4 regions of the Streptomyces sp. NBC_00557 genome follow, and region 3 is predicted to be linked to each of the others. Evidence: riboswitches for the same ligand, from Rfam matches in the RefSeq annotation. Region 3 holds a riboswitch; each other region holds the start of a gene.
The links. A riboswitch is a leader RNA that binds a small molecule or an ion and turns the genes downstream of it on or off. The one in region 3 is predicted to bind cyclic di-AMP.
Positions count from the first base shown of each region.

Region 1: linked by a shared signal. The riboswitch ahead of OG956_RS31410 (C40 family peptidase) and the one ahead of OG956_RS08670 (M23 family metallopeptidase) in region 3 are both predicted to bind cyclic di-AMP.
Region 2: linked by a shared signal. The riboswitch ahead of OG956_RS21035 (transglycosylase family protein) and the one ahead of OG956_RS08670 (M23 family metallopeptidase) in region 3 are both predicted to bind cyclic di-AMP.
Region 4: linked by a shared signal. The riboswitch ahead of OG956_RS14520 (transglycosylase SLT domain-containing protein) and the one ahead of OG956_RS08670 (M23 family metallopeptidase) in region 3 are both predicted to bind cyclic di-AMP.

Region 1 covers NZ_CP107796.1:7,108,024-7,112,960, reverse strand. Annotated here, with positions in the region: gene OG956_RS31420 (ATP-dependent Clp protease proteolytic subunit) at 1-100, shown strand, start outside; gene OG956_RS31415 (hypothetical protein) at 108-413, shown strand; cyclic di-AMP (ydaO/yuaA leader) riboswitch at 876-1,005, shown strand; gene OG956_RS31410 (C40 family peptidase) at 1,009-1,482, shown strand; gene OG956_RS31405 (ATP-binding protein) at 2,029-2,466, opposite strand; gene OG956_RS31400 (helix-turn-helix domain-containing protein) at 2,680-3,540, shown strand; gene OG956_RS31395 (DUF397 domain-containing protein) at 3,550-3,771, shown strand; gene OG956_RS31390 (8-amino-7-oxononanoate synthase) at 3,838-4,937, opposite strand, start outside.
Region 2 covers NZ_CP107796.1:4,824,817-4,829,753, reverse strand. Annotated here, with positions in the region: gene eno (phosphopyruvate hydratase) at 1-698, opposite strand, end outside; gene OG956_RS21035 (transglycosylase family protein) at 1,054-1,743, opposite strand; cyclic di-AMP (ydaO/yuaA leader) riboswitch at 1,748-1,920, opposite strand; gene OG956_RS21030 (transglycosylase family protein) at 2,119-3,162, opposite strand; gene OG956_RS21025 (cytochrome P450 family protein) at 3,331-4,623, opposite strand; gene OG956_RS21020 (nucleoside triphosphate pyrophosphohydrolase) at 4,620-4,937, opposite strand, start outside.
Region 3 covers NZ_CP107796.1:2,127,106-2,132,042, forward strand. Annotated here, with positions in the region: gene OG956_RS08655 (bifunctional acetate--CoA ligase family protein/GNAT family N-acetyltransferase) at 1-1,005, opposite strand, end outside; gene OG956_RS08660 (HPr family phosphocarrier protein) at 1,182-1,463, shown strand; gene OG956_RS08665 (GntR family transcriptional regulator) at 1,611-2,297, opposite strand; gene OG956_RS08670 (M23 family metallopeptidase) at 2,498-3,244, opposite strand; cyclic di-AMP (ydaO/yuaA leader) riboswitch at 3,257-3,417, opposite strand; gene OG956_RS08675 (M16 family metallopeptidase) at 3,629-4,937, opposite strand, start outside.
Region 4 covers NZ_CP107796.1:3,421,604-3,426,540, forward strand. Annotated here, with positions in the region: gene OG956_RS14510 (LolA family protein) at 1-715, opposite strand, end outside; gene OG956_RS14515 (polyprenyl synthetase family protein) at 1,140-2,150, opposite strand; cyclic di-AMP (ydaO/yuaA leader) riboswitch at 2,767-2,938, shown strand; gene OG956_RS14520 (transglycosylase SLT domain-containing protein) at 2,942-3,430, shown strand; gene OG956_RS14525 (HAD family hydrolase) at 3,719-4,531, opposite strand; gene OG956_RS14530 (FAD-dependent oxidoreductase) at 4,691-4,937, opposite strand, start outside.

The DNA of each region.
Region 1 (4,937 bases), 5.0 Mb from region 3:
GGACCTGGTGCTGGACGCCCCCGCCGCGGTGGAGTACGGCCTGGTGGACGCCCTCGTGCCCGCCCGGCGGGGCACCCCGGGCGCACCGGACGCGAGGTGAGCCGCCGATGCTGCCGGACCTTCCGCCGCTGCCCGCGCTCACGCGCGCCGAGGGCGACCTGATCGACCGTTATCTGGAGGCCGCCGACCTGCTGGGCCGCGTCAATCCCGCGCACGGCGGCGACACCTATCGCGGGCTGCGCGCAGCCCAGGCCCTGGTGCGCAAGGCCGCAGAGCTGCGTGACGCCCTCGCGCTGATGCACCAGCGGGGCGAGACGGAGCTGCACGGGGACACGCTGGCACGGGCCCTGCGGGTGCTGGACGGTGAACGCCGGACCGCACGCGTCGCGCTCCCGCCGGACGGCGTCGGCTGATCCGGACGCCCGCGCGGCCGTACCGGACCCCGGCGTCGACGGGAGCCGACCGGACGGGAGTTGAAACGACCCGAACGACGTACCGCCGACCGGTGTATATCCGGATCGTTTTCCGGGCCTCCCGACTTGCGCACCGCGCCCGTCCGGGGTGCGCGGAGAGGCGCTTAACCCCAGGTCCGAGGGTGTGTCGGGGATCTGACGATGTCTCGAACATCACGTGGTCCACCCGAACGGGCGAGTGGTGAGTAACGCCACAAATTCCCGGATGCGTTGGGATTTTCGGACCGGCGTGGGTGAAGATCCCGTCCGACGACAAGCCCCCGCCGACCGCGGCGGGGCGGTCCGGGCGGACGCCGAGTCCTGCCGCCGCCCGGACGACCGGTCGACAGGAGTGGATCGGCAGGAGTGGAGGACCCAAGCAAGACGGGTCGCCGGGACGGATGTCCGTCCGCGCGTCACAGAGCCCTCTGTGCGCCGCGGCCGGGCGGAGGTTCCGAGCAGCCCTTGGGGTGAAGCCGCGGCAACGCGGCCGGGCAACTTCGCCAGCCCGAATCCGACAGGTCATCCTTCACAGGCGGCTGACGAAGGGTTGCGCATGACTGCGCTCAATCGTGTCCCGTCGCTCATGGCCCGGGCCGGTACGGCCTCGGCCCTCACCCTCGCCGCCGTGGGCGGCTCGATCGCGGTCCCCGGGCTCGCCACCGACGCCTCGGCCGCGACCCTGGCCACGAAAGCACTGCACATCGCGGCCTCCAAGAAGGGGGCGCCGTACCAGTACGGGGCCACCGGGCCGCGCAGGTTCGACTGCTCGGGGCTGACGCTCTACTCGTTCAAGAAGGCGGGCAAGACCCTGCCGCGTACCGCCGCCGCGCAGTACAACCGGACGCACCACATCTCCGCCCGCAGCCGCAGGGCCGGCGACCTGGTGTTCTTCCACTCGGGCTCCTACGTCTACCACGTCGGCATCTACGCCGGACACGGGAAGATCTGGCACGCACCGAGGACCGGTGACGTGGTGCGGCTGCAGAAGATCTGGACCAGGAGCGTCTGGTACGGCCGGGTCAACTGACCCGGGCCGTCACGGCGGGCCGGCCCGACGGTCCGGCAGGGTGACGCCGGCTGCCCCGGCCCGGCCCAGGCCGGCCGACCCGCCGTAGCGCAGGAGCGGCTCCAGCAGGAGGGCCGCTTCCGAGCACCGTCGGCGCCACCCCGGTGCCCGCCTGGAGCCCACGGGCGGGCCCGGGGCCGACGCGACCTCCTGCCGGCCGCGGAGGCTCCTCAGCGCCCCGGCCGCCCCGTCTGCCGGCGTAGCGACCGGCCCACCGGGGCACCGCGCCTGATGCGCCGTCCGGCGCGCCCCGACGGACCCGCGCCCCGGCGTGCGCCGCGACGCCGCACCGGTCGCGGGCGCCTTCCGGAGCCCTGCAGACGCGCCCGTTCGGCCACGATGGGCCGTACGAACGCCGTACCCCTGTCGAAGGCCTGTGCAGCCGGGTGGGCCGTATGAACGCGGGGCATGAGCGCCCTCGACGCGCCGTCCCCTCTCCGCGCCCCGGAGCAACGCCTCCCCGCCACCCCGCCCCGCCCGCTGGGCTGCCGTGCCCCTGCCGGCCGGCTAGCGGGTCCGTTCCGCCGGGAGGATCCAGGGGAGTTCGATGAAGACCGTCTTGCCGCCCTCACGAGTGGGACGGACGCGGAGTCTGCCGCCGCACTCCGCGGTGAGCCAGCGGATGATGACCATGCCGCGTCCGTTGTCCTGCTGGACGGCGGCGGGCAGTCTCTTCGGAAAGCGCGGGTGACTGTCCGTCACGCCGATGCGAAGCTGTTCGTCGCGGTCCAGGGCGATGTCGACCGTGAAGGTGGGTGACTGACCGAAAGTGTGCTGTACGGCGTTCGTGGCGAGTTCGGAGACGATGAGTCGCACCGTGTCGGCCGTCTCGGTGTCCGACGGCAGGCCCCACTCCGCGAGCGTGCCCACGACGTAGGTGCGGGCCGCGGAGACCGAGGCGGGATCGCTCGGCAGAGTGACGGATGCTTCCAGATGGTCTGCCATGGCGCGGTCGTCCCTTTCCCACGGGACCGCAGTCCGACACGGCGCGGATGGTTCGAGTACGGTCCCGGACTGGTGCTTGCTCGTCAGCCTGCCACCACCGGGCAGGTCACGGGGAGCGATCCACCAAGATATGCATATATCTGTCGCCCGAAGCGGTGAACTCTGCGACGCGAGACCGTATTCGGGCGGCCCGGAAGGAGTAAGGAGGAGCCCATGCAGAACGGGCCGGCCGTGCGCCGCCGCAAACTGGGCGCCGAACTGCGCACGCTGCGCACCGGTGCCGGGCTCACGAGCGGTGAGGCGGCCCGGCTGGTCGGCTGGCACCAGTCGAAGGTCAGCCGTATCGAGACCGGTGCCAGCGGCGTGAAACCAGCGGATGTGCGGTTACTCCTCGACGCCTACGAGGTGCACGACAGGCAGCTGCGCGAGCTGCTGCTGATGCTGGCCGGCTCCGGCGACACCGGCGACCGGCACCGCTGGTGGCACGCCTACCGCGGGGTGCTGCCGCCCACCTACCGGGACTTCATCAGCCTGGAGTCGCAGGCGAGCACGATGCGCACCCTGGAGACCACGGTCGTGCCCGGTCTGCTGCAGACCCCCGAGTACGCCCGCGCGGTGACCCGGGCGGCCGTGAAGGACCTGGACGACAGCGACCTCGACACGCTGGTGGAGGTGCGCCTGGCCCGCCAGGACGTGCTGCGCGCCGACCCGCCGCTGGTGCTGAGCGCGGTGCTGGACGAGGCGGTGCTGCGGCGCGAGGTCGGCGGCCCCGAGGTGATGGCCCGGCAGCTGGAGCGGCTGATGGAGGCGGCCCGGCTGCCCCAAGTCCGGCTCCAGGTGCTGCCGTTCAGCGCCGGAGCGCATGTCGGCCTCACCGGGCCTTTCGTTATCTTCTCATTTCCGAGCACTTCTGATCTGGACGTGGTTGTTCTCGACCAGTTGACGAGTAGCCTCTACCTGGAGCGGAAAGAAGACCTCATGGCCTACTCGGAGGCCTTCGACACCCTTCGGATGCACGCCCTTTCACCCGAGGACACGTTGGACTACATCGCCGGGATAGGTGACGGCGCGTAAGGAGGCACCATGTCAGCTCTGCCTCGGAACGTCCCTGCCAGTACCGACCTGCACGACGTGCGCTGGCTGCGCAGCAGCTACAGCACGGGAGCCAACAACTGCGTGGAGACGGCCCGGCCGCACTCCGGCCCCGGAGCCGGACTGCTCGCCGTGCGCGACTCCAAGCGCCCGGCCGGGCCCGCGCTGCTCTTCTCCACCGAGAGCTGGGCCGGTTTCCTCAGCGCTCTCTGATCAGAAGCGATCTCATCCGATCATTCCTGACCATTCATGGTTGAAGCACGGCCGTGTCACGCCGACTCATGGTCGCGTTTCGACGATCACACGTACAGCGCGTTCGATCTCGGCCCCGGACAGGTCCGCGCGGGCGGTCAGCCGCAGCCGTGAGACGCCGTCGGGCACGGAAGGAGGACGGAAGCAGCCCACGGCCAGCCCGGCGGTACGGCAGTCGGCCGCCCAGCGCACCGCCTCTTCCGGGGACGGAGCCCGCACGGAGACCACCGCGGCGTCCGGACGCACCGCCTCCAGACCCGCGGCGGTCAGCCGTGCGTGCAGTTCCGCGGCCACCTCCCGGGCGCGCGCGGCGCGTTCCGGTTCACGGACGAGCAGCCGCAGCGCCGCGAGCGCGGCCCCGGCCGCCGCCGGCGCCAGCCCCGTGTCGAAGATGAACGTCCGGGCGGCGTTGACCAGGTGGTCGATCACCCGCCGCGGTCCGAGCACCGCCCCGCCCTGGCTGCCCAGCGACTTGGACAGGGTGGCCGTGGCCACCACGTCCGCGGCGCCGGCCAGCCCGGCCGCGTACGGCGCGCCCCGGCCGCCGTCGCCCAGCACCCCGAGCCCGTGCGCGTCGTCCACGACGAGCCCCGCGCCGTGCTCCCGGCACGCCGCGGCCAGCTCGGCCAGCGGCGCCCTGTCCCCGTCGACCGAGAACACGGTGTCCGAGACGACGATCGCCGGCCCCTGGTGGGTGCCCAGCGCCTTGCGCACCGCCTCCGGGTCGGCGTGCCCGACGACCTGCCGCTCGCCGCGCGCCAGCCGGCAGCCGTCGATGAGGGAGGCGTGGTTGCCGGCGTCGGAGACGATGAGCGAGCCGTGCGGGCCGAGCGCGGTGACCGCGGCCAGGTTGGCGGCGTAACCGGAGGAGAAGACCAGCGCCGCCTCGAAGCCGCAGAAGGCGGCCAGTTCGCGCTCCAGCTCGGTGTGCAGCTCGGTGGTGCCGGTGACCAGCCGGGAGCCGGTCGAGCCGCCGCCCCAGGTCCGGGCGGCCCGGGCGGCCCCCTCGGCGACCTCGGGGTGGTGCGTGAGGCCCAGGTAGTCGTTGCTCGCCAGGTCCAGCAGCGGCGAGTCGGCGGCGCGCGGGCGCAGGGTCCGTACGAGTCCGGCGCGGCGGCGCGCCTCGG
Region 2 (4,937 bases), 2.7 Mb from region 3:
GGGGTGTAGCCGGCCTCCTTGATGGCCTCCAGGATGAGGTCCAGGGCCTCGCGGTTGGAGCCGAGGTTCGGGGCGAAGCCGCCCTCGTCGCCGAGGCCGGTGGCCAGGCCCTTGCCCTTCAGGACCTTCTTCAGCGTGTGGTAGACCTCGGCGCCCCAGCGCAGGGCCTCGGAGAAGGACTCCGCGCCGATCGGGGCGATCATGAACTCCTGGATGTCCACGTTGGAGTCCGCGTGCGAGCCGCCGTTGAGGATGTTCATCATCGGCACCGGCAGCAGGTGCGCGTTGGGGCCGCCCAGGTAGCGGAAGAGGGGGAGGTCGGACGCCTCGGAGGCGGCGTGGGCGACGGCGAGGGAGACGCCGAGGATGGCGTTGGCGCCGAGGGAGCCCTTGTTGTCGGTGGCGTCCAGGTCGAACATGGCCTGGTCGATCAGGCGCTGCTCGGTGGCGTCGTAGCCGACCAGCTCCGGGCCGATCTGCTCGATGACGGCGAGGACGGCCTTCTCGACGCCCTTGCCCTGGTAGCGGTTGGGGTCACCGTCGCGCAGCTCGATGGCCTCGAAGGCGCCCGTCGAGGCGCCGGACGGGACGGCGGCACGACCCGTGCTGCCGTCGTCGAGGCCGACCTCGACCTCGACCGTGGGGTTGCCTCGGGAGTCCAGGATTTCCCGGGCTACGACGACGTCGATGGACGGCACGAGCATCTCCTTCTTGGGATGTGACGCTGGAAGTGCGGGGCGTGTGCCTTGCGGCCGCGCCGTGCGACTAGAGCCTAACCGTCCCCGGGGCGCCGGCCACCGACCGACCGTCCCGTGGACGGGAGGGACACGCAGACGGTACCTATTGTTCACCGCCGGAACAAAGGGGGGTGCGAGGGAACACCAGAAGACGGCCGGGCAAAGAAAAGCCCCGCCCCGGCGCGTACGGGGGAACACGCGCCGGGGCGGGGAGCCCGTGGGGACGGGGGGTGGCCCTCACGAGGCCTCCCGTTGGGGGGCGGCGGCTGTGAGGGCGCTGTGGGCCGGATCGGAGCCGGGCGTCAGGCGCCGGCCGTCACTTGAGGTGCAGCTGCTGGCCCGGGTAGATCAGGTCGGCGTTCTTGACGATGTCCTTGTTCAGCTGGAACAGCTTCTGCCAGCCGCCCTGCACGCCGTGCTTCGCGGCGATGGAGCTGAGGGTGTCGCCCTTGACCACCTTGTACTCGCCGTCACCCTTCTTGACCTTGGCGCCGGTCGGGGTGGTGACGGTCTTGCTCGCCGACGGGGCCGTGCGCGTGGTGGAGCGGGTGGCGGCCTGCTTGCCGGTGGAGCGGGTGACGGTGCCGCTCGACGACGACTTCGTGGAGGCGGCGGGGGCGGAGCCGTTGTACGGCGTGCTGCTCAGGCCGGTGCCGCAGACCGGCCAGGCGCCCTTGCCCTGGCCCGCGAGGACCTTCTCGGCGACGGCGATCTGCTGGGCCTTGGTGGCCAGGTCGGCGCGCGGGGCGTAGGCGGTGCCGCCGTAAGCGGCCCAGGTGGAGTTGGTGAACTGCAGGCCGCCGTAGAAGCCGTTGCCCGTGTTGATGGACCAGTTCCCACCGGACTCGCACTGGGCGACGGCGTCCCACTGGGAGGCGGTGGCGGCGGAGGCGTTGCCCGCGGCCATCAGCGGGGCGGCGACGGCGGCGCCGGTGACACCGGCGAGCGCGACGGCACGGACGGCCTTGGACGGGCGGCGGTGCTTGCCCTTGGCGGAAAACAGCATGGATCGATCCCCTCACCGACGCCTGCGAGGTGAGCTGTCGGGTTCGGGCCGGTTGAGTTGCCCGGCCGCACTCCCGCTTGCGCGAGGTGCGGCTTCACCCCTAGCCGGCCGGGCAGCAACTGCTCGGCGCGGCACTTACCTTGGGTCCCCCGCTCCTGCCTACGGCGCTTGACGCGACGACTGTTCCCGGGCAACCGCTGGCAGGATTCGGCGTTGCGACTGCCGGGGCTCGTGGTGACGAGCGGTCCTGACCGTAGACACGCCGTCGGCCGAATTTCAAAGACGATCAGGGCTTCTGAGACTCATCCCACACTTTCTCCAAATCGGACATTGCGTGATCAAGTGGGGCGTCAACTAGCCCTGGCCAGCGCCGTTTTATCCGTCGGTTTTCAGGGTCTGACCGGCGGCGATGTCGTCGGGGTCGGCGCCGATGACCTTCTTGTTGCTCTCATAGAGCGCGCGCCAGCCGCCGTCGACGCCGAGCGAGTCGGCGATGGAGGCGAGGGTGTCGCCCTCGCGGACGGTGTACGTGTCCGGCCCGCGGCCGGCGTGACGGCCGGACGACGAGGACTTCTGACCGTTTGTCACACTTTCGTCCGCACTTGCGCCACGGTGACGTCCGCCACTGCTGAGCGCTCCGGTGTCGACCAGGCTCCAAGAACCGGCACTCTGCTGGTAATTGTCCGGCATGTCGGCACCCGGCGTGTCGCTGGAGGGACCGGCACTCCCCCGCGAACTTCCGGTGTCCTGTGCGCCGGACTCATGAGATTTGTCCGACTTGGGGGTGCCGGCTCCGGTGGAGTCGGCCGTGCCCGGGGTGCCGGTGGCGTCGCCCGGGGCGGGCGTGCTGCTCGCGTCCGGGGAGGGGCTGGAGGTGCCGGAGCCGGAGGAGTCGGAGCCGGACGCCCGGCCCGAACCGGAGCCATTGGAGGACGAATCAGGCAGACCGGACGAACTGGAGCCGTCCGCCGAGCCGGAGGCGCCGTCCGAACCGCCGCTGCCACCGGAGCCGCCGACGCCCGTGTCGACGTCGAGCGAACCGGAGTGGGAGGTCAGCCCGGCGGTCAGCGCGCACATGGCCCACGGCGCGGTGCCCTGGTCGGCGAGGATCTTCTCGGCGACGGCGATCTGCTGGTTGCGGCTGGCCTGGTCGGCGCTCTCCGCGAACTGCGTGCCGCCGTACTTGTCCCAGTCCTCCTGCGAGATCTGCAGACCGCCGTAGTAGCCGTTCCCGGTGTCCGCGCTCCAGGATCCGCCGCTCTCGCACTCGGCGACCCTGTCCCAGGTGGTGCCGTCGGCGGCGTTGGCGCTCGCGGCGCCGAGCAGCGGGATGGCGATGGCCGAGCCGGTCACTCCGGCCGCGACGAGGAGGGCCGGAGCCTGACGGGGGCGACGGTGACGACCGTTCCCGGAGAGCATACGGAAGCCTTTCGTGCGACTGCAGAACCGGCGCGGCGGACGGTGCCGTCGCCACGCTGATGGGTGAACGTATCGTCAGACGATCACTTGTCACAAGTTCATGCCGCGCAGATCACGTGAAGATCACATAGTTGAACGCCGGTCACTTTTTGTCCGTACGGCGCGTGGTCAGGCGGTGGGTGTGAACTCCACGGGCAGCGTGCGCAGTCCCCGCATGATGAGCCCGCCGCGCCAGCGCAGATCGGCGGGATCGGCGGCGAGCCGCAGGTCGGGCAGCCGGGTGAGCAGGGTGGCGAGCGCGGTCTGGCCCTCCAGCCGGGCGAGCGGCGCGCCGAGGCAGTAGTGGATGCCGTGGCCGTAGCCGAGGTGCTGGTTGTCACGGCGGGCGAGGTCCAGCACGTCCGGGTCGGCGAACCGCTCCGGGTCCCGGTCCGCCGCCGCGAGCACCACGAGCACCGGGTCGCCCGGCGCGATGCGCTGTCCGCCGATGGTGAGCGGCTCGGTGGCGAACCGCCAGGTGGCCAGCTCCACCGGCCCGTCGTAGCGCAGCAGTTCCTCCACGCCGGTCTCCAGCAGGTCCCTCTCCCCGCGGGCCAGGGACGCCTGGAGCCGCTCGCGCTGCCCGGGGTGGGTGAGCAGGGCGTAGGTGCCGTTGCCGATCAGGTTCACGGTGGTCTCGAAGCCGGCGAACAGCAGGATGAAGGCCATCGCCGCGGCCTCGTTCTCGGTGAGGTGCTCGCCGTGGTCGGAGGCGCGGATGAGGCCGGAGATGAGGTCCTCGCCGGGCGCGGGCTCGGCGGGCAGCGCCTCGCGCTTCTTGTGGATGAGCTCGGCGAGGTAGCCGCGCATCTTCTTCACGGACCGCGCGACCCCGCCCCGGGGCCCGCCGCCGTGCCGGATCATCATCCCCGCCCAGTCCCGGAAGTCGTCCTGGTCCTCGCGCGGGACGCCGAGCAGGTCGCAGATGGCGTAGATGGGCAGCGGGAAGGCGAACTCGTGGATGAGGTCGGCGGAGCCCCTCCCGGCGAACCGGTCGATGAGACGGTCGGTCAACTCCTGCACGCGCGGCGCGAACTCGGCGACGCGGCGCGGGGTGAACGCCTTGCTGACCAGCCGGCGCAGCCGGGTGTGGTCCGGCGGGTCGATGTTCAGCAGATGCGTCATCAGCTCCGCCTTGCGCTCGCCCGGGATGCCGGTCTTGCCCTTGGCGTGCGCGGGCTCGTCGTGATGCGCCGGGTTCTTGCTCAGCCGCTGGTCGGCGAGGGCCTGCTTCGCGTCGCCGTAGCGCGTGACCAGCCAGGCCTCCACCCCACTGGGCAACCGTGTCCGCCGCACCGGCGCGTGCTCGCGCAGCCAGGCGTAGGCGGGGTAGGGGTCGGTGGCGAACTCCCAGCTGAACAGCGCGGGCACGGGGCCCGGGCCGGCGCCGGGGGCGGGGGTCGGGTGGTGCTGGTCGGTCACGGGTCGACCGTATCCGGGGCCTCGTGGGTCTCCGCGTCGCGGTGACCGGCGGTGGCCCGGCGTATCGCCTCGGGGGCGACTCCCTCCGCCTGACGGATCGCGTCCCGGTACGCGCGTGCCGCCGCGCGCAGGGCCGCCTCCGGGTCCACGCCCTCCGCCTCGGCGCGGGCCGCCAGGGCCAGCAGCTCGTAGCCGATGCCCTCGCCCTGCGGCAGCGGCACGTCCAGGCCCGCCGTCCGCGCGCGGGAGACGAGCTTGGCGGCGAGGGCCAGGCCGGGCTGGCCGAGCGGGACGCCCTCGGTCACCGACGAGCG
Region 3 (4,937 bases):
CCGCATGCCGTACGCGCGCGCCTGCCGGACGAGCGCCCGCTGCCGCTCGCGCCCCTCGGGCCCGCTCTCGGCGTATCCGGCGGAGAGGACGACGAGCCCCTGCACCCCGTGTTCACCGCACTCGGCGACCACGGCGGGCACGTGCTCGGCGGGTACGGCGACCACGGCCAGGTCCACGTGCTCGCCGATGTCGCGCACGCACCGGTACGCCGGCACCCCGTCGACCTCGGCGAGGTCCTCGGGGAAGGCCTTGTTCACTGCGTACAGCCGGCCGCCGTAGCCGGCGTCCCTGATGTTGCCGAGGACGCTGCGGCCGACTCCGCCCGGCGCGCGGCCGACGCCGACGACGGCGACGGAGCCGGGCCTGAGCAGCCGCCGTACCGAGCGGGCCTCGGCGCGCTGTTCACGCGCGCGCTGCACGGCGAGGGAGCGGTCGGTGGGTTCGAGATCGAACTCCAGGCGGACCACGCCGTCCTCGAAGCTGCGCTTCTGGGTGTAGCCGGCGTCCGTGAACACCTTGATCATCTTGGTGTTGGCGGGCAGCACCTCGGCGGTGAAGCGGCGGATGCCGCGCTCGCGGGCGACCGCGGCGATGTGCTCCAGCAGGGCGGAGGCGACCCCGCGGCCCTGGTGGGCGTCCTGCACGAGGAAGGCGACTTCGGCCTCGTCGGCGGGTGCGGCGGCGGGCATGCCGTTCTCGCCGACGCGGTCATAGCGTACGGTGGCGATGAACTCGCCGCCGACGGTGGCCGCGAGTCCCACCCGGTCCACAAAGTCGTGGTGCGTGAAGCGGTGGACGTCCTTGGCGGAGAGCCTGGGGTACGGCGCGAAGAAGCGGTAGTACTTCGACTCGTCCGAGACCTGCTCGTAGAAGCTGACCAGGCGGTCGGCGTCATCAACGGTGATGGGCCTGATGCGTGCGGTGCCACCGTCGCGCAGCACCACGTCCGCCTCCCAGTGGGCGGGATACTGGTGCCGGTCCTTCCGGTCCGCCGAGGTCTGCATGGGCCCCAGAGTACGGCTCGCGTCCGACAACGGCGCGGGGCAGGCTGTGGAGGACGGCACGTCGGATCGAGGCCGCGGTCCGGCAGTGCCCGGGGAGGACACAGGTCCGATCCGGGCATGCTTCACGATATGGGAAACTGGTCTAGACAACCCTGAACACTGAAGGGCAGCAACACATGGCTGAGCGCCGCGTCAACGTCGGCTGGGCCGAGGGCCTCCACGCCCGCCCCGCCTCCATCTTCGTCCGAGCCGCCGCGGCCGCAGGCGTCCCGGTGACGATCGCCAAGGCTGACGGCACCCCCGTCAACGCGGCCTCCATGCTGGGTGTCCTGGGCCTGGGCGCCCAGGGCGGCGAGGAGATCATCCTGGCCTCCGACGCCGAGGGCGCGGACGCCGCTCTGGACCGCCTGGCCAAGCTGGTCTCCGAGGGCCTCGAGGAACTGCCCGAGACGGTCTGAACCAGCGCGCCGGCAATCGGAAGCCGCGTCGCCCTTTCCGGGGCGGCGCGGCTCCGCCCTTTTCCGGGCTCATTGCGCCCACACTTGAATTCGGGCAGCGGAAATACACCGCCATCGAATTCCTCTTCTTTGTATACGGCGTCCGTGTTAATGCCGCAGGCCCGAGATGTTTACGGCGTGTTGCGAAGTCCTCACACGCTCGGCGGCCCTGGGAACACGCAGCCGGTGCGCGGCCGTCGTGCGCTCGGTGTGCAGCGCCGTGAGCGCCCGCGCGCGTTCGCCGTCCCCGCGCGCCACCGCGTCGACGATGGCGCCGTGCTCCGCCCAGGCGTCCACCGGGCTGCCCGGCGCCTCCACGGCGTACATCCAGGCGATCTTGTGCCGGAGCTGGGTGAGCGTCGCGGTCAGCGAGGGGCTGCCGCAGGCCTGGGCGAGCGTCTCGTGGAACCAGCCGCCCAGCGAGCGCAGATCCTCGCTGTTGCCCCTCCTGGCCCGCTCCTGGCCCAGCCTGACCAGGCCGCGCAGCACCTTCAGGTGGGCCTCGGTGCGCCGCTGGGCGGCCCGCGCGGCCCCGAGTGGCTCCAGGAGCGTCCGCATCTCCAGCAGGTCGGCGGCCTCCTGCTCGGTCGGCTCGGCCACGCACGCGCCCGCGTGCCGGCGCGTCACCACGAACCCCTCGGCCTCCAGGGTGCGCAGGGCCTCCCGGACGGGGACGCGCGAGACGCCGTAGCGGCGGGCCAGGACTTCCTCGGTGAGGCGGCCGCCGCGCTCGTGGACGCCGGCGATGATGTCGTCCCGGATCGCCGTGCACACCGAATGCGCCGGAATACGCATGACCGACCTCCACCTTAATCCCCGTGAAACGCCGACGATGGACGCCTGTTCCGTGACTCTATTCCAAGGAGCCGGAATTTCCGACGGCAGGCCGGAAGCATGGGATATTTTTTGGTCAGCGCCACCGGAGGGAGCCGGCGGGAAAACGGCGAAAGCCCCGGCTCGGTGAGCCGGGGCCTCGTGCGCCGCGCGCCGCGGTGTCAGACGTTCACGCCGTGCTTGCGGAGGTAGGCGACGGGGTCGACGTCGGAGCCGTAGTCCGGGGTCGTACGGGCCTCGAAGTGCAGGTGCGGGCCGGTGGTGTTGCCGGTCGCGCCGGACAGGCCGATCTGCTGGCCCGGGACGACGCGCTGGCCCACGGAGACGCCGATGGACGACAGGTGGCCGTACTGGGTGTACATGCCGTCGGCCACCCTGATCACGATCTGGTTGCCGTACGCGCCGCCCCAGCCGGTGGAGACGACGGTGCCGGCGCCGACCGCGTGGACGGGCGTGCCGCTCGCCGCGTGGAAGTCGATGCCGGTGTGCGAGCCGGAGGACCACAGGGAGCTGCTGGCCTTGTAGCCGGTGGAGACGTAGGAGTTCGCGATCGGGGCGACGAAGGTGTTCAGCAGGCGCTTGCGCTCGGCCTCGCGCGCCGCGCGCTCCCGGGCCTCGCGCTCCTGCGCGGCCTTCCTGGCCGCTGCCTCCTCGGCCGCCTTCTGCTCGGCGGCCCGCTTCTGCGCGGCGGCCTGCGCGTCGATGTGCTCGGCCACGTCGTCGCTGACGGCGAGGACCGGGGTGAGGCCGGTCTGCGCCACGGTGTTCTCGGCGGCGAGCGCCGGGGAGGCGGCGAGGGTGCCGATGACACCGGTGGTGGTGAGGGCAGCGACGCCGGCCGCCTGAGCGGTGGTGCGCTTGACCCGGCCGGGCTTGCGGTGCTTCCCGGTGGCGCACATGAACGCCATGGAGTGGCTGGTCCTTTCCTTCCCTCTCGCCTACCGGGTTAGCTGACGGGTTCGGAGCAGGAAGGTCTCCTACGGGCTCCCTCGCGGCTCGCGCGGGCGCCCGATTCACCCCAGGGACGTGGGTCCCCGGCTCCCCTGGCTCGCGCCGTACGGGGACTCGGCGATGGCTGTCCGGTGCCGCGGGTGCGGCGCACTGCCGGCGGACAGCCCGGACGACGCTACGAAAACCCCCTTTCGAATCCCAAACGGATCCGGGTCTTTGTAGCGCATCCCACAGGGCAGACAGGCAACCTCCGCCCCAAATCGGGCATCTGAGGAAGCGAGTGGAACAGCGTGGGGCTCCGACGGTCCACAGACCGTCGGAGCCCCACGCGCGCGTGGCCGCTACTCGGCCGCCACGACGCTCACTTCGCCGATGCCGAGCGCCTCCACTGGCGCCTTGATCTGCGACGCGTCGCCGACCAGGACGGTCACCAGGCGGTCCACCGGGAAGGCGTTCACGACGGCGGCCGTGGCCTCCACGGTGCCCGTCGCCGCGAGCCGCTGATACAGCGTCGCCTGGAAGTCGTCGGGCAGGTGCTGCTCGACCTGGTCGGCCAGCGTGCTCGCGACGGCCGCCGCGGTCTCGTACTTCAGCGGCGCGACCCCGACCAGGTTCTGCACCGCCACGTCCCGCTCGGCGTCGGTCAGGCCCTCCGCCGCGAGGGTGCGCAGCACCTTCCACAGGTCGTCCAGCGCCGGGCCGGTGTTGGGGGTGTCCACGGAGCCGCTGATGGCGAGCATCGACGCGCCCGTGCCGTCCGGCGCGGACCGAAGGACCTGGCCGAAGGCGCGCACCCCGTAGGTGTAGCCCTTCTCCTCGCGCAGCACGCGGTCCAGGCGGGAGGTGAGGGTGCCGCCGAGGCAGTAGGTGCCGAGCACCTGGGCGGGCCACACCCGGTCGTGCCGGTCGGGCCCGATCCGGCCGATGAGCAGCTGCGTCTGGACGGCACCGGGCCGGTCCACGATGACCACGCGCCCGGTGTCGTCGGCGGTCACCGGCGGCACGGGCCGCGGCTCGCCCGGGGTGCCGGTCCAGGCGCCCAGGGTGTCGGCGAGCAGCGCGTCGAGGTCGACGCCGGTGAGGTCGCCGACCACGACCGCGGTGGCCGTGGCGGGGCGTACATGCCGGTCGTAGAAGGCGCGTACGGCGCCGGCGTCGATCTTCTCGACGGTCTCCTCGGTGCCCTGGCGGGGGCGCGACATGCGGGAAGCCGCCGGGAACAGCTCCTTGGACAGCTCCTTGGCGGCCCGGCGGGAGGGGTTGGCCAGCTCGTGCGGGATCTCGTCCAGGCGGTTGCGGACCAGCCGCTCGACCTCGCTCTCGGCGAAGGCGGGCGCGCGCAGGGCGTCGGCGAGCAGGCCGAGCCCCTTGGGCAGGCGGGAGGCCGGGACCTCCAGGCTGAGCCGGACGCCGGGGTGGTCGGCGTGCGAGTCCAGGGTGGCGCCCGCGCGCTCCAGCTCGGCGGCGAACTCCTCGGCGGAGTGCTTGTCGGTGCCTTCGGAGAACGCCCGCGCCATGATCGTGGCGACGCCGTCCAGGCCGGCCGGCTCGGCGTCCAGGGGCGCGTCCAGCAGCACCTCGACGGCGACGACCTGCTGGCCGGGCCGGTGGCAGCGCAGCACGGTCAGGCCGTTGTCCAGAGCCGAGCGC
Region 4 (4,937 bases), 1.3 Mb from region 3:
CGCCGACCGTGGTGCCGGACTGGCGGGGCTTGACCAGCAGCTTGTAGGCGTCGCGGCCGGCGACCCGCTCGGTGCCGTCGACGGTGACGGACGTGGTGTCGTCCACCGACTTCAGGGCCTGGCCGGCGAAGTCCTTCGGGGTGGCCGGGGGCTCGGCCCGGTGCTCCGTGCCGGAGTCGGCCGCGGTGCCGTGGTAGACCTCGTTGCTCTTGCTGTCGTAGCCCCACACGTTCTTGCCGTTGTGGATGAGGCTGTACTCGGAGCCGCTCTCCAGCAGCGACAGCTTCTGCTTTTCCGGGCCGTCGGCGGCGACGCGCAGGGTGTGCGTGCCGGAGACCAGTTCGGTGAGCTTGGACTGCGGGTCGGCGGAGGAGCCGTCGCCGGAGCCCTTGGCGGCGCCGGAGGCCAGGCTGTTCTCCAGGCCGCCGAGGTCGGGCAGGCCGAGGTCGGTGTCGATCCGCACGGTCCCGGACATCTGCTGGACGTCCGACTTGGCGATCTTCTCGATGAGCTGCTGGGCGGTGATCTTGGGCAGGTCGGGGTCACCGGAGGCGGCGAGCGCCGGGACCAGACCGATCGTGGCCGCAGCCACACCCACCACCGCGACCGGGACCGCGTAGCGGGCGGCCTTGCGGCGGCCGGCGTGCGCTTCCTCGTCCCGCGTGGCGTCCACTCGTGCGGCGTCCACTGCGTCGTCGGATTCGTACGGTGCCATGTCTGCCTTACCTCCGTCGTCGGCGGCGGCTGTCCTCACGCTGGTCCACCTGAGCCGCCATTCTCACCCGAATCGGTGAGGAGTGGTGATTTCCGTGGTTTCCATCTCACCAAATCGGCCTTGAGGAAGCGTCAGACCTCGGAGCCAACTCCGTGTACTCCTGCGGTATGACGCGCAGGGCATCCGGCTGCGCCGACCCGTAGGGGTCCACCGGAACGGAGGGGGCCGTACGGGGCGGGAGGGTCGTTCGGACACGGGGCCCGAGGTCGCACGGACACGCGGCCCGAAGTCGCACACGTACAGGCCGGAGGTCGCACGGGTACGCTCGCGATTTCGTGCAGGCACGCGCGCGTGGCCGTACGAGGTGGCGTGGCGCCGGAGTCCGACGTGGCGCGCGTCGTCGGAGGAGTGCGGGCGAGGCGGGTCAGCCGGCCCGGTGGACGACCGCGTCGCACAGCTCCAGCAGCGCCGCCTTGGCGTCGCACTCCCGCAGCGGGGCGAGCGCGGCGCGGGCCTCCTCCGCGTACCGGACGGTGTCCCGGCGGGCCTGCTCCAGCGCGGGGTGGGCGCGCAGCGCGGCCAGCGCCTCGGCGTGCCGGGCGTCGTCGCTGAGGTCCGAGTCCAGCAGCTCGCACAGGGCGATGTCCTCGGGCAGCCGCAGGCGGGCGGCGCGCTCGCGCAGCCGGAGCACGGGCAGCGTGGGGATGCCCTCGCGCAGGTCGGTGCCCGGTGTCTTGCCCGACTCGTGGGAGTCGGAGGCGACGTCCAGGACGTCGTCGGCGAGCTGGAAGGCGACCCCGAGCCGCTCGCCGTACTGGGTGAGCACGTCGACGACCGTCTCGTCGGCGCCCGACATCATCGCCCCGAACCGGCAGGACACGGCCACCAGCGAGCCCGTCTTGCCGGCGAGCACGTCGAGGTAGTGCTCGACCGGGTCGCGGCCGTCGGAGGGACCGGCGGTCTCCAGGATCTGGCCGGTGACCAGCCGTTCGAACGCGAGGGCCTGCACCCGGACCGCCTCGGGGCCGAGGTCGGCGAGGATCTGGGAGGCGCGGGCGAAGAGGAAGTCGCCGGTGAGGACCGCGACGGAGTTGCCCCAGCGGGTGTTGGCGCTGTCCACGCCGCGTCGCACGGCCGCCTCGTCCATGACGTCGTCGTGGTACAGCGTGGCCAGGTGGGTCAGCTCCACGACCACGGCCGACGGCACGACGCCCGGCGCGTAGGGGTCGCCGAACTGGGCCGCGAGCATCACGAGCAGCGGCCGGAACCGCTTCCCGCCGGCCCGTACGAGGTGCTGCGCTGCCTCCGTGATGAACGGGACCTCGCTCTTGGTGGCCTCGAGCAAGCCTTCCTCGACAGCCGCCAATCCGGCCTGGACATCGGCTTCCAGAGCCTGGTCCCGCACGCTCAGCCCGAACGGCCCGACGACGGTCACGAGGGGTCTCCTGTCTGCTGGTGTCTACTGGCGATTACACGGTTTGTCGATAGGTCGCTGCCATCACTCAAGTCAGCGTATCCGGTCCCTGTTCGATCACCGATAGCGCCCACCGGTCCAGCCCGGGTGCTACCGGGCCATGACCGGTATGTTTTCGATCAAGTGGTAAAAACGTACATTCATCGACTTAACAGGAACCCACCCGCTTTGTCGCGAACGACAGGCGGGCGGAGCCTCCCCGTGCACCCTCCTCCATGCCGCCGCGATCACCTACGGCATCGGCAGACATCGCGATCACCACGACAACGACGGGCACCATGCCACGGGTTCCGCCACTCAGCCGATCCACGCAAATCCCTCATGTCGGATTTGGAATACTTTGTTATTTCGTGAGTTGGGTCACGCGCCGCCTCACAGGCGGGAACCCGCCGCACCCCTCTCCCTCTTTGCCCGGGCGGCGAGTTGAGACTTGGCAACCGCAAAGGATCAAGTACCCCACACGGCATCGATCAAGGCCAAATGGGGCATTATGTGACGCAGACACTTGTTCCCGGCGTGTGCTCTCGCATACCTTCCCGGCCGTCGGGCGGACGCCGAATCCTGCCGCCGCCCGCTCACCCATCCACGGACCATTCGTACGGCAGGAGCGGGGGACCCAGGTAAGTCGCCGGACCGGTCGGCACCGCACCGGTACGGCTAGGGGTGAAGCCGTGTCTCCTTTGGGCACGGCCGGGCACCTCCCCGCCCGAACCCGACAGCTCACCTCGCAGGCGTCGGAGAGGAACGTCCCCATGCCTGCAGCCGCTCGGCACCGCCGACCCCGCAACAGCCGCCTCGCCCGCGTCCTCGCCGCCGCCGGCACCGGCGCCGCCGTACTCGCCCTGCCGCTCATCGGCGCCACCAGCGCCTCCGCGGCCACCACCAGCGGCACCACGACCCCCGCCACCCCCGGCGGGTACCGGAACAACCTGGACGGCTGGATCCGCCAGTCGCTCGCGATCATGTCCCAGAAGGGCATCCCCGGCACCTACGACGGCATTTACCGCAACATCATGCGGGAGTCCTCCGGCAACCCGAACGCCGTCAACCTGTGGGACTCCAACGCCGCCGCGGGCATCCCGTCCAAGGGCCTGCTCCAGGTGATCGATCCCACGTTCAAGGCGTACCACGTGGCCGGCACCTCCTTCAGCCCGTACGACCCCGTCGCCAACATCACCGCGGCCTGCAACTACGCCGCCGCCCGCTACGGGTCCATCGACAACGTCAACAGCGCCTACTGACGGCCCTCCACACACCTCCACAGCCCACTCCCTGAGGGCCCCTGCGCCTCCACGGGCCCGCCCCTGAACGGTCCAGCGACTCCGGCCGCCGCCGGCGCCGCGGCCGCTCCGACCCCGGCCGCCCGGCACGTTCCCCGCACCTGACGGACGGGGGTGTACCGGGCGGCCGCCGGGCATCCGGCACGCGTGCGCGTGCGCGCGTACACGCGCACACGCGGGCCGCGCGCGGCCTTCGCCGGGCGGCCGAGTACCGATGTGCCGGCGGCCGGTCCGTCCGGTGCGCGAGGGTCAGCGGACCGGAAACAGTCGTTCGAGGGCGACGGCGACGCCGTCGTCCTCGTTCGACAGGGTGATCTCGTCCGCCACCGCCTTGAGTTCGGGATGCGCGTTGGCCATGGCGATCCCGCGCCCCGCCCAGTCGAACATCGGGATGTCGTTGGGCATGTCGCCGAACGCCAGCGCCTCCCCCGCCGCGACCCCGAGACGCTCGGCGGCCAGCGCGAGACCGGTCGCCTTGGTCACCCCGCACGGCTGCAGCTCCACGGTCCCCGGCCCGGACATGGTGACCGTGGCCAGCGAGCCCACCACCGCGCGCGCCACGGCCGCCAACTCGTCGTCCGACAGGACGGCATGGCGCAGCAGCACCTTGCTGATCGGCGCGCACCACAGGTCGTCGCGCCGGCCGACCCGGACCGCCGGCAGGGTCGGGTGCGGCATCCGGTACCCGGGCTCGATGAGCGTGAGCCCCTCCACGCCGTCCTGGTCGACGGCCGCGTAGACCTGCCCCACCTCGGCCTCGATCTTGCCGAGCGCGGTCTCGGCGAGCTCCCGGTCCAGCCGGACCGACCACAGCAGCCGGCCGCTCCCGGCGTCGTAGACCTGTGCGCCCTGTCCGCACACCGCGAGCCCCGTGCAGCCGAGGCGCGCGAGCAGGGGCCGTACCCGCGGGGCCGGGCGGCCCGTGACCACCAGGTGCCGGGCGCCGGCCCGCGCCACCCGCGCGAGCGCGGCGAACGACCGGTCGGAGACGGTGTCGTCGCCGCGCAGCAGCGTTCCGTCCAGGTCGGTGGCGATCAGTGCATATGCGGGGGAGGCTGCCATGATCAGAGAATACGGATACCGCGCCCCCTCGACTCACCGTGCCGCCCTGCGCACTTACGTGCTGATCGGCCCCAAGTGGCGTTCCCCCGCTCCCTGATGGCCGGCTCGAGGGGTGACCGGACGCGGGCCGGTGACGTGACGCATGGTTCCGCATCCGTGTCAGCCGTGTGCCGCCGCCAGGTGTTTCGCCAGGCGCGGGGAGGCGAACTCCGTGCCGCAGACGAAACGCATCACCGGGCCGTACGACGACGCCGCCGGCAGACCGGTGAAGTACAGGCCGGGGACGGACGACGCGAAGCCGGCGCCGAGCTTGGGGGCGCCGCGGCTCACCGCGAGCCGGGTGCGCAGTCCGTGGCCGAGGAAGTCCATCGCCGCGATGTCGACGCGGTAGCCGGTGGCGGCGATG